3 regions of the Streptomyces sp. JNUCC 63 genome follow, and region 3 is predicted to be linked to each of the others. Evidence: riboswitches for the same ligand, from Rfam matches in the RefSeq annotation. Region 3 holds a riboswitch; each other region holds the start of a gene.

Region 1 (4,387 bases), 5.4 Mb from region 3:
AGGCGGAGCACCGCCCGCGTACTGGATGTACTCGGGTGGTGCGACAACGCGGCGAGGCACCGTGCCGGGCGTCGCGAGCCGGTGAACCCTTCCGGTCGCAGCACTAGCTTAAGGCCGCCTGCGAACTCGGTACCTGTTGCCGTTTTTGCGGCCGTGGGCCGCTCGTGGCCGCCCGCGGGTGCCCTCAGTGGGCGTGCTGGTAGAACGGCCGGACCTTTTCCCTCATCCAGTCGGCCACCGGGTCCTGGGTCACGTCCAGGAGGACCAGGTTGACCGGCCACGTGACCGGGGACTTGGCCAGGGCACGGCCCAGGGCGTCCAGGGGGCGGGCCAGCAGGTCGCCCTCCTGGTGGGACAGTTCGACGCCTATGAACATGACCGGGTCGGCCGTCTCGATGGCGGCCAGGCAGCGGCGGGCGGTGCTGACCACTCCTGCTTCGGCGAACTCGGCGGAGGCGGCGGAGAGGAAGTCCACCGGGTCGTCCTGCCAGTCGGGTTCGAAGAGGCGGACGCGGCCGCCGCTCGCCGGGCCGTCCAGTGGGGTGCGGCCCGCCCGGCACAGCTCGGCCACGGCCGGCGGCGGCAGCGGGATGCCGACCATGCCGTCCGGGTTGACGGCGATGCCGACCTGCGGGGGCAGTCCGCGCGCGAACTCGACGGCGGGCGCGATGGTGTACGCCATGTGCGAGCCGACGACCCGACGGAGCTGTTCCTCGGAGCTGAAGACCGGCACGTACGCCTGGCCGTCGACCTCCAGCGTGGGCAGGTCGAGCGGCCCGCTGTGCGGGCCGCCGCCGTTGGGCAGGGGAACCCAGAGGAAGCTGCGGCCGAGGACCTCGATGATCCGGCCGCCGGCCGACGGGACGCCGAGGGAGGCCGACAGCACCTCCTCCAGCTCGTTGCCGGGCCAACCGCCGTGCGGGTGGGGGTGCGCCTGTGCCGGGAAGTCCGGAGAAGAGTCCGCGGAGAAGTCCGCCGGGAAGTCCATCTGCTACCGCCTGCTGGGAACCACTGTGGTGACCGGAAGGCTATCGGGTACAGGGACGAACTCGATCCGCCGCAGGACCGCCGCGGCCTCGCGGTCCAGCAGGACCGCCGAGCCGCAGCCCTTCGGCGTCTCGCCCCGCCGCAGCGCGCGCAGCAGGCGGGCCACTGCCCGGCGGTGGCGCCGGAAGGCGTACGGCGAGACGCCGCGGCCGCGTTCCCGCTGGCCCGCCAGGGCGGTGCCGGGGGCGACGTCCAGCAGGAGCAGGTGCAGGGTGCCGCCACGGCGACGGGCGGCGCGGGCCAGCCAGGCGCGGACCCAGGGCTGTGTGCCGCAGTCGTGGACCACGACCGGGTCGCCGGAGCGCAGGACGCGGCGCAGGCCTGCGTAGTGGGCGAGGCGGATCAGGGGGCGGTAGAGGGCGTAGGGCAGGTACGGCGCCAGACGGGCGTCCCAGCGGTCGCGGGTGTCCTGGGAGTCGATCCGCGCGCCGCGCACCGCACGCCGCATCAACGTCGACTTGCCACCGCCGGGCAGCCCGGTGACGACGACCAGGTCCCCCGGCCCGAACCACAGCACGCGCACGCCACGTCCGCCCCCTCCACGCAAGTCACGAACGGCGGGCGGGGACCGCCGCGGCCGGGAGCGGGTCTCCTCGGGCACCGCGACGACCTGTCCGGGCTTCGGGAGGGGCCGCGCGGGCTTCGGCTCGGCGAGCGCCCGCCCCGGCAGCGGGGCGTGCTCCTCGGGTGCGGCGAGGGGCTGGGGCGTCGTGTGTGCCGTAGGCCTGTTCACCGTCGTCGTCCTCCCCAGGGGTGGTCATGGTCCGTCTCCCCGCCGAGCGTAAAGAGAAGGTAATGGACGAGCCTCGCGTTTCCGTGCGCGTACTGCCACAGGCCCGTCACAGATGTGGTCCTGCCGCGAGCGGGCCGGGCGTGCAATGATGGGCGCGGCAACTGCATACCGGCCGCTTGAATCCGCGCGGGAGAGCCCCCAGCCGTGTCGCTGGGGCGCCGAAGGAGCAAGTCCCTCCCTTGAATCTCTCAGGCACCGTTACCGCGCGGGCGAGGCACATCTGAAAAGCGGGCCGCTGACGCAGTGGCTCCACCCAAGGTGCAAGCCGTGACCGTCCGTCCGACGGCGGTCGTGGCGAACCTCTCAGGTTCCGATGACAGATGGGGAGGACATGAGATCCGTCCTCGCCCGTCCTGCCTTGGAGACCGACCGATGAGCAGTACCGAACCCCATCGACTCCGCCATACCGCGCTCGATGCGCTGCACCGCTCGCTCGGCGCGACGATGACCGACTTCGCCGGCTGGGACATGCCGCTGCGCTACGGCTCCGAGCGCGACGAGCACGTCGCCGTGCGCACCAGGGCCGGTCTCTTCGACCTCTCCCACATGGGCGAGATCACCGTCACCGGCCCGCAGGCCGCCGCGCTGCTGAACCACGCCCTGGTCGGCAACATCGCCTCGATCGGCCTGGGCCGCGCCCGCTACACCATGATCTGCCGGGTCGACGGCGGCATCCTGGACGACCTGATCGTCTACCGGCCGGCCGAGACCGAGTACCTGGTCGTCGCCAACGCCTCCAACGCCCAGGCGGTCCTCGACGCGCTGACCGAGCGGGCGGCCGGCTTCGACGCCGAGGTCCGCGACGACCGGGACAACTACGCGCTGCTCGCCGTCCAGGGCCCCGAGTCCCTCGCCGTCCTGAAGTCCCTCACCGAGGCCGACCTCGACGGCCTGAAGTACTACTCCGCTCTGCCCGGCATCGTCGCGGGCGTCCCCGCGCTGATCGCCCGCACCGGGTACACCGGCGAGGACGGCTTCGAGCTGTTCGTGGCCCCGGGCGACGCGGAGAAGCTCTGGCAGGCGATCACCGAGGCCGGCGCCCCGGCCGGGCTTGTGCCGTGCGGCCTGTCCTGCCGGGACACGCTGCGCCTGGAGGCCGGCATGCCGCTGTACGGGCACGAGCTGTCGCTCGCGCTGACCCCGTTCGACGCGGGCCTCGGCCGGGTGGTCAAGTTCGACAAGGAGGGCGACTTCGTGGGGCGCGAGGCCCTGCTGGCCGCCGCCGAGCACGCCGCCGCCGAGCCGCCCCGGGTCCTCGTCGGCCTGGTCGCCGAGGGCCGCCGGGTCCCGCGCGCCGGGTACCCGGTCGTCGCCGGCGGCGAGGTGATCGGCGAGGTCACCTCCGGCGCCCCCTCCCCCACCCTGGGCAAGCCGATCGCCATGGCCTACGTCGACGCCTCGCACGCCGCCCCGGGCACGGCGGGTGTCGCGGTGGACATCCGGGGCAGTCACGAGCCGTACGAGGTCGTGGCGCTGCCCTTCTACCAGCGGCAGAAGTGACACCGGCGCAACCGGTCGGAGTGACGTGAGCCGCGTCATCCCTGGTCACGCACATCTTTAGCAGTCCCTCATTCACCAGCACTCCCCGCGTACAGGAGAATTCAGGCCATGAACAACCCCCAGCAGCTGCGCTACAGCAAGGAGCACGAGTGGGTGTCGCCCGTCGAGGACGGCGTCGCCACGATCGGCATCACGGAGTTCGCGGCCAACGCGCTCGGCGATGTCGTCTACGCCCAGCTCCCGGAGGTCGGCGACACGGTGGCCGCGGGCGAGACCTGCGGCGAGCTGGAGTCGACCAAGTCGGTGTCCGACCTGTACTCCCCGGTCAGCGGTGAGGTCACCGCGGTCAACGAGGACGTGGTGAGTGACCCGTCGCTGGTGAACTCCGCGCCCTTCGAGGGCGGCTGGCTGTTCAAGGTGCGCCTCGAGGGCGAGCCGGCCGACCTGCTCTCCGCCGACGAGTACGCCGCCCACACGGCCGGCTGAGGAGCGGAACGAAGCACATGACTGAACAGAAGAACGTTCTCGACACGCCCCTGCACGAGCTCGACCCGGACGTGGCCGCCGCGGTCGACGCCGAGCTGCACCGCCAGCAGTCCACCCTCGAGATGATCGCCTCGGAGAACTTCGCCCCGGTCGCGGTCATGGAGGCCCAGGGCTCGGTCCTCACCAACAAGTACGCCGAGGGCTACCCGGGCCGCCGCTACTACGGCGGCTGCGAGCACGTGGACGTGGTCGAGCAGATCGCCATCGACCGCATCAAGGCGCTGTTCGGCGCCGAGCACGCCAACGTGCAGCCGCACTCCGGTGCCCAGGCCAACGCGGCCGCGATGTTCGCGCTGCTCAAGCCCGGCGACACGATCATGGGTCTGAACCTCGCGCACGGCGGGCACCTGACCCACGGCATGAAGATCAACTTCTCCGGCAAGCTCTACAACGTCGTCCCCTACCACGTGGGCGAGGACGGCCTGGTCGACATGGCCGAGGTGGAGAAGCTGGCCAAGGAGTCCAAGCCGAAGCTGATCGTGGCCGGCTGGTCGGCGTACC
Region 2 (4,387 bases), 1.2 Mb from region 3:
GGACGAGGCGTTCGTGGACCTCGAGGCCGGGGGAGCGGCCTGGGACGCGGACTCGGCCCGGCTGGCGGGGACCAGGCTGCGCGCCGACATCCGGGCCGTCACGGGGCTGACCGGCTCCGTGGGACTGGCCGCCTCCAAGATGCTCGCCAAGATCGCCTCCGAAAAGGCGAAGCCCGACGGGCTGGTGCTCATCGAGCCCGGCACCGAGCGGGCCCTGCTCGGACCCATGTCCGTGCGGACCCTGCCGGGCGTCGGGCCGGCGACGGGCGACCATCTGCGGCGGGCCGGGATCCACACCGTCGACGAGCTCGCCGAAGCGGGTGAGGACGAGCTCGTACGGCTGCTCGGCAAGGCGCACGGCCACGCGCTGTACGCCATGGCGCTGGCCCACGACGAGCGGCCCGTCGTCGCCGAGCGCGAGGCCAAGTCGGTGTCGGTCGAGGACACCTACGACGTGGACATCCACGACCGGACCCGGGTGGGCATGGAGGTGCGGCGGCTCGCCGACCGGTGCGTACGGCGGCTGCGCGCGGCCGGGCTGTCGGGGCGCACCATCGTGCTGAAGGTGCGCCGCTACGACTTCTCCACCCTGACCCGGTCCGAGACCCTGCGCGGGCCCACGGACGACCCCGCGGTGGTGCGGGAGGCGGCTGCCCGGCTGCTGGACTCCGTGGACACCACGGGCGGCGTACGGCTGCTCGGCGTGGGCGTGTCCGGGCTCGCCGACTACACCCAGGAGGACCTGTTCGCCCAGGCGGCGGGCGCGGAGGCCGAGAGCCCCGTCGAAGAGCCGGGGCAGGAGCCGGTAGCGGACCAGCCGGCCCCCGCCGAGCGGCGCTGGCCCTCCGGCCACGACGTACGGCACGCCGAGTACGGCCACGGCTGGGTCCAGGGCAGCGGCCTCGGCCGCGTCACCGTCCGCTTCGAGACCCCCGGCTCCCCGCCGGGCCGGATACGGACCTTCCCCACCGACGACCCGGACCTGGAACCGGCGGATCCTCTCCCTCTGGTGCACCGCATACCCCCCGGACCCAGGGGCACGGCGCTGTCGGGGCCGGGGGACGGGGCAGGCGGTCACGTGTCCTCGGAGGCTGCCGTCAAAGGGGGCTGACGCGGCTCGGGTGTCAGGTCTCGTCCGGGCCCGAGCCGGAGCCCGCCAGGTTGCCGAAGTCGCGGTCCGGGAAGGAGGGGGGAGGGGCGACGTCCAGGCCGTAGTGGTGGTAGAGCTGCAGTTCCTGCGCGGGGGAGAGATGGCGGCCCACGCCGAAGTCGGGGGCCTCCTTGACCAGGGAGCGGTCGAAGGGGACTCGCAGAGTGCCCTCGACCAGCTCGCTGGGCTCCAGGGGCACGAAGGCGTCCCGGGAGAACAGGCCGGTGCGTATGGCCGCCCACTCCGGGACACCGGTCGCGTCGTCGAGGTAGACCTCGTCCACCGTGCCGATCTTGTGGCCATTGCGATCGAACGCCTTGCGGCCGATCAGGTTGCGCGGATCGATCTCGGTCTGCACGGTCCCTCCACATGGTCGCAGCTCATCCGTAAGCACTACGAAAGAGCACAATCAGCACGACGGCCACTCGAAGGCCCCGGCGCCCGCCCCGCTGGTACGCTGGCAACGGCTGCTGACCCCGTGCGGGAGAGCTCTCCGGCACCACCGGAGGCGCCGAAGGAGCAAATCCTCCCCGGAATCTCTCAGGCCCACGTACCGCACGGACGAGGTCACTCTGGAAAGCAGAGCGGGTGTCGACGGTGTCCGCTCTCACCGACGGTGAAAACCGGGAGCCCGCGGGCGGCCCGGTGAAGCTCTCAGGTTGAGATGACAGAGGGGGAGGCCGTCGGGGCACCCGTGCCGTGGTGTCCCTCGAAGGTCGTGTCAGACCAGGAGGCCTCCGCAATGACCGCCCAGCGCATTCCACTCTCCGCGCTCGAACAGGGCATCCCCTTCGAGCAGCGCCACATCGGGCCCGACCAGGAGGCGCGGGCCAAGATGCTCGCGCAGGTCGGCTACGGCTCGCTCGACGAGCTCACGGCCGCCGCGGTGCCCGATGTCATCAAGAACACCGACGCGCTCGACCTGCCGGGCGCCCGCACCGAGGCCGAGGTGCTGGCCGAGCTGCGCTCGCTGGCCGGCCGCAACCAGGTCCTCGGCTCGATGATCGGACTCGGCTACTACGGCACCTTCACCCCGCCGGTCATCCTGCGCAACGTCATGGAGAACCCGGCCTGGTACACCGCCTACACCCCGTACCAGCCGGAGATCTCCCAGGGCCGCCTCGAGGCGCTGCTGAACTTCCAGACCATGGTCGCCGACCTCACCGGCCTGCCGACCTCCGGCGCCTCCCTGCTGGACGAGGGCACCGCCGCCGCCGAGGCCATGGCGCTGTCCCTGCGCATGGGCAAGAACAAGAAGGGCCTGTTCCTGGTCGACGCGGACGCGCTGCCGCAGACCATCGCCGTCATCCAGACCCGCGCCGAGCCGACCGGCGTCGAGGTCGTCGTCGCCGACCTGACCGAGGGCATCCCGGCGGACATCGCCGAACGCGAGATCAACGGCGTACTCCTGCAGTACCCGGGCGCCTCCGGTGCCGTACGCGACCTGAAGCCCGTCATCGACCAGGCACACGAACTGGGCGCCCTGGTCACCGTCGCCGCCGACCTGCTCGCCCTCACGCTGCTGAAGTCGCCGGGCGAGCTGGGCGCGGACATCGCGGTCGGCACGACCCAGCGCTTCGGCGTGCCGATGGGCTTCGGCGGCCCGCACGCCGGCTACATGGCGGTGCACGAGAAGTTCGCCCGCAGCCTGCCCGGCCGCCTGGTCGGCGTCTCCGTCGACGCCGACGGCGACAAGGCCTACCGCCTCGCCCTGCAGACCCGTGAGCAGCACATCCGCCGGGAGAAGGCCACCAGCAACATCTGCACCGCCCAGGTGCTGCTCGCCGTCATGGCCGGCATGTACGCCGTCCACCACGGCCCCGAGGGCCTGAAGGGCATCGCCCGGCGCACCCACCGCTACGCCACGGTCCTCGCCGAGGGACTCAAGGCCGGCGGTGCCGAACTCGTCCACGGCGCCTACTTCGACACGCTGACCGTCAAGGCCGAGGGGCGGGCCGCCGAGGTCGTCGCCGCCGCGCGCGAGGGCGGCGTCAACCTGCGCCTCGTCGACGCCGACCACGTCTCGATCGCCTGCGACGAGACCACCGTGCGGGAGCAGCTGAGCGCCGTGTGGACCGCCTTCGGCGTCGAGGGCGACATCGAGGCGCTGGACGCCGCGGCCGAGGAGGCGCTGCCCGAGGCGCTGCTGCGCACCGACGACTACCTCACCCATCCCGTCTTCCACCAGCACCGCTCCGAGACCGCGATGCTGCGCTACCTGCGCCGGCTCGCCGACCGCGACTACGCGCTCGACCGCGGCATGATCCCGCTGGGCTCCTGCACCATGAAGCTCAACGCGACCACGGAGATGGAGCCGATCACCTGGCCGGAGTTCGGCGGACTGCACCCCTTCGCGCCCGCCGAGCAGGCGCAGGGCTACCTCACGCTCATCCGGGAGCTGGAGGACCGTCTCGCCGAGGTCACCGGCTACGACAAGGTCTCCCTGCAGCCGAACGCCGGCTCCCAGGGCGAGCTGGCCGGTCTGCTCGCCGTGCGCGGATACCACCGTGCAGGCGGCGACGAGCAGCGCACGGTCTGCCTCATCCCGTCCTCCGCGCACGGCACCAACGCCGCCAGCGCCGTGATGGCCGGCATGAAGGTCGTCGTCGTCAGGACCGCCGAGGACGGTGAGATCGACGTCGAGGACCTGCGGGCGAAGATCGAGCAGTACCGTGACGAGCTCGCGGTGCTGATGATCACCTACCCGTCCACGCACGGCGTGTTCGAGGAGCACGTCGCCGACATCTGCGCGCAGGTCCACGAGGCCGGCGGCCAGGTGTACGTCGACGGCGCCAACCTCAACGCGCTGGTCGGCCTCGCCAAGCCGGGCCACTTCGGCGGCGACGTCTCCCACCTGAACCTGCACAAGACGTTCTGCATCCCGCACGGCGGCGGCGGTCCGGGCGTCGGCCCGGTGGCCGTACGCTCCCACCTGGCGCCGTACCTGCCCAACCACCCGCTGCAGCCCGAGGCCGGTCCCGAGACCGGGGTCGGCCCGGTCTCGGCCGCCCCGTGGGGCTCGGCGGGCATCCTGCCCATCTCCTGGGCGTACGTCCGTCTGATGGGCGGCGAGGGCCTCAAGCGGGCCACGCAGGTGGCCGTCCTGTCCGCCAACTACGTCGCCAAGCGCCTCGAGCCGCACTACCCGGTGCTCTACACCGGCCCCGGCGGCCTGGTCGCGCACGAGTGCATCATCGACCTGCGGCCGCTGACCAAGGCGACCGGCGTGACCGTGGA
Region 3 (4,387 bases):
ATGTCAGTCCTGATGCTCGGCTTCGGTTTCGGAGCGGACGGCAGCCTCATGGGCCAGACGGCGGGGGCGACGGCGGAGCACTGCCCATGCGATGCCGAGGACGACGAACCACACCGGGGTCGCCAGAAGCGCCTGCAGCGTGTCGGACTTCTGGGTCAGTGCCCAGATGAGGAACGCGAAGAACGCGAGCACGACGTAGCACATGGCGATGCCGCCGGGCATCTTGAACGTCGATGCCTCGTGCAGGTGCGGACGGCGCTTGCGGTACACGATGTAGCTGATCAGGATGATCGACCAGACGAACATGAACAGCACGGCGGAGACGGTGGTCACCAAGGTGAATGCCTCGATGATCGAGTTGTCCGTGGCGAGCATGACCACACCGGCGAGCAGGAACACCCCGGACAGGAACAGGGCGTTGGCCGGGACTTTCCTGGAGGTGAGTCGGCCGAATCGCGCCGGGGCGTCGCCCTCCTGGGCCAGCCCGTAGACCATCCGTGAGGTGGAGTAGATGCCCGAGTTCGCTGACGAGGCGGCCGAGGTCAGCACGACGAAGTTGATCACCGAGGCGGCGACCCCGAGGCCGGCGAGGGTGAACATCACGACGAACGGGCTGCGGTCCGCGCTGATCTCGCGCCAGGGCGTGACCGACATGATCACGACCAGCGCGACCACGTAGAACAGCATCACACGCACCGGGATCGAGTTGATCGCCTTGGGCAGGTTCCGTTCCGGGTTCTTGGTCTCGGCCGCGGTGGTGCCGACCAGTTCGATGCCGACGAAGGCGAAGGTCGCGATCTGGAAACCCGCGACGAATCCCATGGGACCGGTGGGGAAGAAGCCGCCGTCGTTCCAGAGGTTGGAGAAGCCTGCGGCGGCGCCCCCGGGCGCCTGGAAGTGGTTGAACACCATGCCGAGCCCGACGACGATCAGCGCCACGATCGCGACGATCTTGATCAGTGCGAACCAGAACTCGGTCTCGCCGAACGCCTTCACGGTGGGCAGGTTCAGGACGATCAGCACGACGACCGCGGCCAGCGCCGGTATCCACAGCGCAAGGCCGTGCCACCAGTACGACACGTATCCGGAGATCGCGATGACGTCGGCGATGCCGGTGACGATCCAACAGAACCAGTAGGTCCAGCCGGTGAAGAAGCCGGCCCACGGGCCGAGCAGGTCGGCCGCGAAGTCGGCGAAGGACTTGTAGCGCAGGTTGGACAGCAGCAGCTCGCCCATCGCCCGCATCACGAAGAACAGCATCACGCCGATGATCATGTAGACAAAGATCACCGAGGGGCCGGCCAGCGAGATCGTCTTGCCCGACCCCATGAACAGGCCGGTTCCGATCGCACCACCGATCGCGATGAGCTGGATGTGCCGGTTGGACAACTGCCGGGAAAGATGCTGCTCGCCCCCGGGCGGGGGCGTCGATCCGGACACCGGCAAGGTGGTCAGGCCGGTGTCACTGCTTTCAGACATCAGGGAGCAAACCTCATGGATCTCAAGACGCGTGCGGGCACGCGATAGGGGTGTCTCGGAAAGTGACCGCGCGCACAGGCGACGAACGGGCAGGATGATCCTGTGCGCGGACATGCGGCAGCCGACCGGAACGGTGCCGGACACGCTGAACACGCCCACGCGGAAAGCCGAAAATCAGCCCGGAAGTCGGCAGACGGGCGGCGGTAAGGGGGGAGGCAGCGGGACAGCCATCGGGGGCTCCTCGAGTGTCGAGCACGGGCGGTGCCCGTGCGGCCGAGTGAGCCTCCCCCTCTGTCATGGGCCTGAGAGCTTCACCGCGCGGAGCGCGGCTTGCACCGTGGGCGAGGCGCGTGAGCGCCTGCTTTCCAGAGTCGCCTGCCCGAGCGGTAGGGGTGCCTGAGAGTTTCCGGGGAGGTGTTGCTCCTTCGGCGCCCGGGTCTGGCTGACTCGGTACTCTCCCGCTGCGGGGTGAACGGCGATGTGCGGTGAGACTAGGACCACATCAGCGACCGGTCAAGGGACCGGCCGAATGCTGGACGTTGCTTTCGAGTAGTTTCGAGTGGTACGGCACTCGCCTTCAAGGGATGGCGTTTGTGCAGCTCAAGGCGTATGTCCTCATCGTGGTTCTTGATCGCTTTCCGTGCCGGAACCACGCAGGGTCACCACGACCGCGATCATGAACGGCCTCGCGCCGCGAAGGTCCGCCCGCGTGGCCACACCACGACTGAGACAGGCCGGTACCGGTGGTCCAGCGTGTTGCCGTAGTTGCCCATGTAGCCCTCGTACTGGGAGTCATAGGGCGTCAGGTCCGCGCTCGGGGTGCTGGCGCAAGCCTCGTAGTCGTGGACGTGCAGCGAGATCTGCTCGCCGCCGGTGCCGTCCGGGCCGGTCCACCAGCCGAGGGTGATCTCGTCGTCGATCAGGTCGCCGGACCCCCGGCTCCGGAACGCAGCCAGGTGCACCGGGAGAACACGGCCGGCATACGGGCGGCACGGCGCGCCGGTAGCGTGCCGAAGAGAACGAGCAGTAGACGAAGGGGAAGACCGCGGCGGCGGCCTGCAGTGCGTCGCCGACGGTTTCGGGGGGAGTCGTCCAGGTCCATCAGCGCGCGGGTGACCCGGTCCCGGTCCGCGCCGGACCGTTCGCCGGCATGTTCCCAGGACACCCGGCAGCCCGGACGCGTCTCACATCTTGATATGAGGCGACTGGTAAATGAGATTCTTGACATCGTTACCATGCCCGCACCGTTCGCGCAGCCGTTTCTCGAAGGGAAACGCGTGCCGTCGTGCGGGCCGTCGGCCCGTACCGCCGACGGCCGTTCTTTGCCCTCGTGCGAAAGACCAAGAAATGCCCGCACCAACCACCGGCCCAGCCCAGGCACCCGTCAACTCGCGGTCCCGCGTCCTCATCGCGAGCCTCATCGGCACGACGATCGAGTTCTACGACTTCTACATCTACGCGACCGCCGCCGTCCTGGTCTTCCCCGCGCTCTTCTTCCCGAACAGCGACCCGACCACGGCGCTGCTGTCGTCCTTCGCGGTGTTCGGCGCCGCGATGGTCGCCCGCCCGATCGGCGCCGTCGTCTTCGGACACCTCGGCGACCGGATCGGCCGCAAGGGCACGCTGGTGGCCTCACTTCTCACCATGGGCATCGCCACCTTCCTCATCGGCGTGCTGCCCACCTACGCGCAGGCCGGCTGGATCGCCACCGCGCTGCTGGTGCTGATGCGGCTCGCGCAGGGCTTCGCACTCGGCGGCGAGTGGAGCGGCGCCGCCCTGGTCGCCACCGAGAACGCCCCCAGCGACAAGCGCGCCCTCTACGGCACGTTCCCGCAGCTGGGAGCCCCGCTCGGCTTCATCATCGGCAACGGGCTCTTCCTGATCATCGGCGCGCTGCAGCCGTCCACGGCGGGCGCCGACCCGTCGCAGCCCTCCGAGGCCTTCCTGAGCTGGGGCTGGCGCGTGCCGTTCCTGTTCTCCGCCGTGATGGTCGCGATCGGCCTGTGGGTGCGGATGCGCCTCGTCGAGTCGACGGTCTTCGCCAAGACCCGCGAGGCCGGACTGGTGCGGAAGCTGCCGCTGGCCACCGTCTTCCGCAACCACTGGAAGCAGCTGATCCTCGGCACCTTCTTCATGCTCGCGACGTACGTGCTCTTCTATCTGATGACCACGTTCTCGCTGAGCTACGGCCGTGCCCCGAAGGACACCGCGGTGCCCGGCCTGGGGTACAGCTACACCACCTTCGTAGTGATGATGATCTTCGGCGTGCTGTTCTTCGCCGCGTTCACCCTGATCTCCGGCCCGCTCGCCGACAAGTACGGTCGTCGCGCCACCCTGATCTGGGTCACCGCCACGATCCTGGTCTTCGGGCTGGTGTGGGTACCGCTGATCGGCATGGGCACGCTCGGCGTGGTGCTGTGGCTGGTGCTCGGCTTCACGCTGATGGGCATGACCTTCGGCCCGATGGGCGCGCTCCTGCCGGAACTCTTCCCGACGAGCGTGCGCTACACCGGCTCCGGCATCTCGTACAACGTCAGCTCGATCCTCGGCGCGGCCGTCGCCCCGTTCATCGCGGTGGCGCTGTGGGAGGCCGGCGACGGCTCGCCGTGGCTGGTCGGTGTCTACCTCTCCGTGATGGCGCTGCTGACCCTGGTCTCGCTGCTGATCGGCAAGGAGACGAAGGACGTCGCCCTTGACGAGGGCGAGGCCCCCACCCGCCGCGATCACGACCATGCCCCCGCCGCCACCGCGGCTCCCTGAACCGTCCGCCATCCCACCGCGGCCCCCTTCCCCGTACGAGGGCGAAGGGGGCCGCGGTGTCTTCACGGACGCCGCCGGCTCCGTCGCGCGCCGACCGGTGCCCACTACCGGTGGTTCGTTGACATGGGGGAGGGCCAGAGGCAGCACG

Evidence for each region. A riboswitch is a leader RNA that binds a small molecule or an ion and turns the genes downstream of it on or off. The one in region 3 is predicted to bind glycine.
Region 1: it holds a riboswitch for glycine, as region 3 does, so the genes downstream of both, gcvT (glycine cleavage system aminomethyltransferase GcvT) here and cycA (D-serine/D-alanine/glycine transporter) in region 3, are expected to answer to the same signal.
Region 2: it holds a riboswitch for glycine, as region 3 does, so the genes downstream of both, gcvP (aminomethyl-transferring glycine dehydrogenase) here and cycA (D-serine/D-alanine/glycine transporter) in region 3, are expected to answer to the same signal.

What each region holds. Positions count from the first base shown of each region.
Region 1 is NZ_CM135963.1:2,431,556-2,435,942, forward strand. It holds gene ACX25U_RS10900 (enhanced serine sensitivity protein SseB) at 185-988, opposite strand; gene ACX25U_RS10905 (AAA family ATPase) at 992-1,780, opposite strand; glycine riboswitch at 1,958-2,054, shown strand; glycine riboswitch at 2,055-2,170, shown strand; gene gcvT (glycine cleavage system aminomethyltransferase GcvT) at 2,213-3,340, shown strand; gene gcvH (glycine cleavage system protein GcvH) at 3,449-3,826, shown strand; gene glyA (serine hydroxymethyltransferase) at 3,844-4,387, shown strand, end outside.
Region 2 is NZ_CM135963.1:6,629,839-6,634,225, forward strand. It holds gene ACX25U_RS30525 (DNA polymerase IV) at 1-1,111, shown strand, start outside; gene ACX25U_RS30530 (PRC-barrel domain-containing protein) at 1,125-1,508, opposite strand; glycine riboswitch at 1,622-1,716, shown strand; gene gcvP (aminomethyl-transferring glycine dehydrogenase) at 1,893-4,387, shown strand, end outside.
Region 3 is NZ_CM135963.1:7,878,043-7,882,429, forward strand. It holds gene cycA (D-serine/D-alanine/glycine transporter) at 4-1,479, opposite strand; glycine riboswitch at 1,764-1,853, opposite strand; glycine riboswitch at 1,854-1,951, opposite strand; gene ACX25U_RS36565 (hypothetical protein) at 2,154-2,441, opposite strand; gene ACX25U_RS36570 (MFS transporter) at 2,827-4,239, shown strand.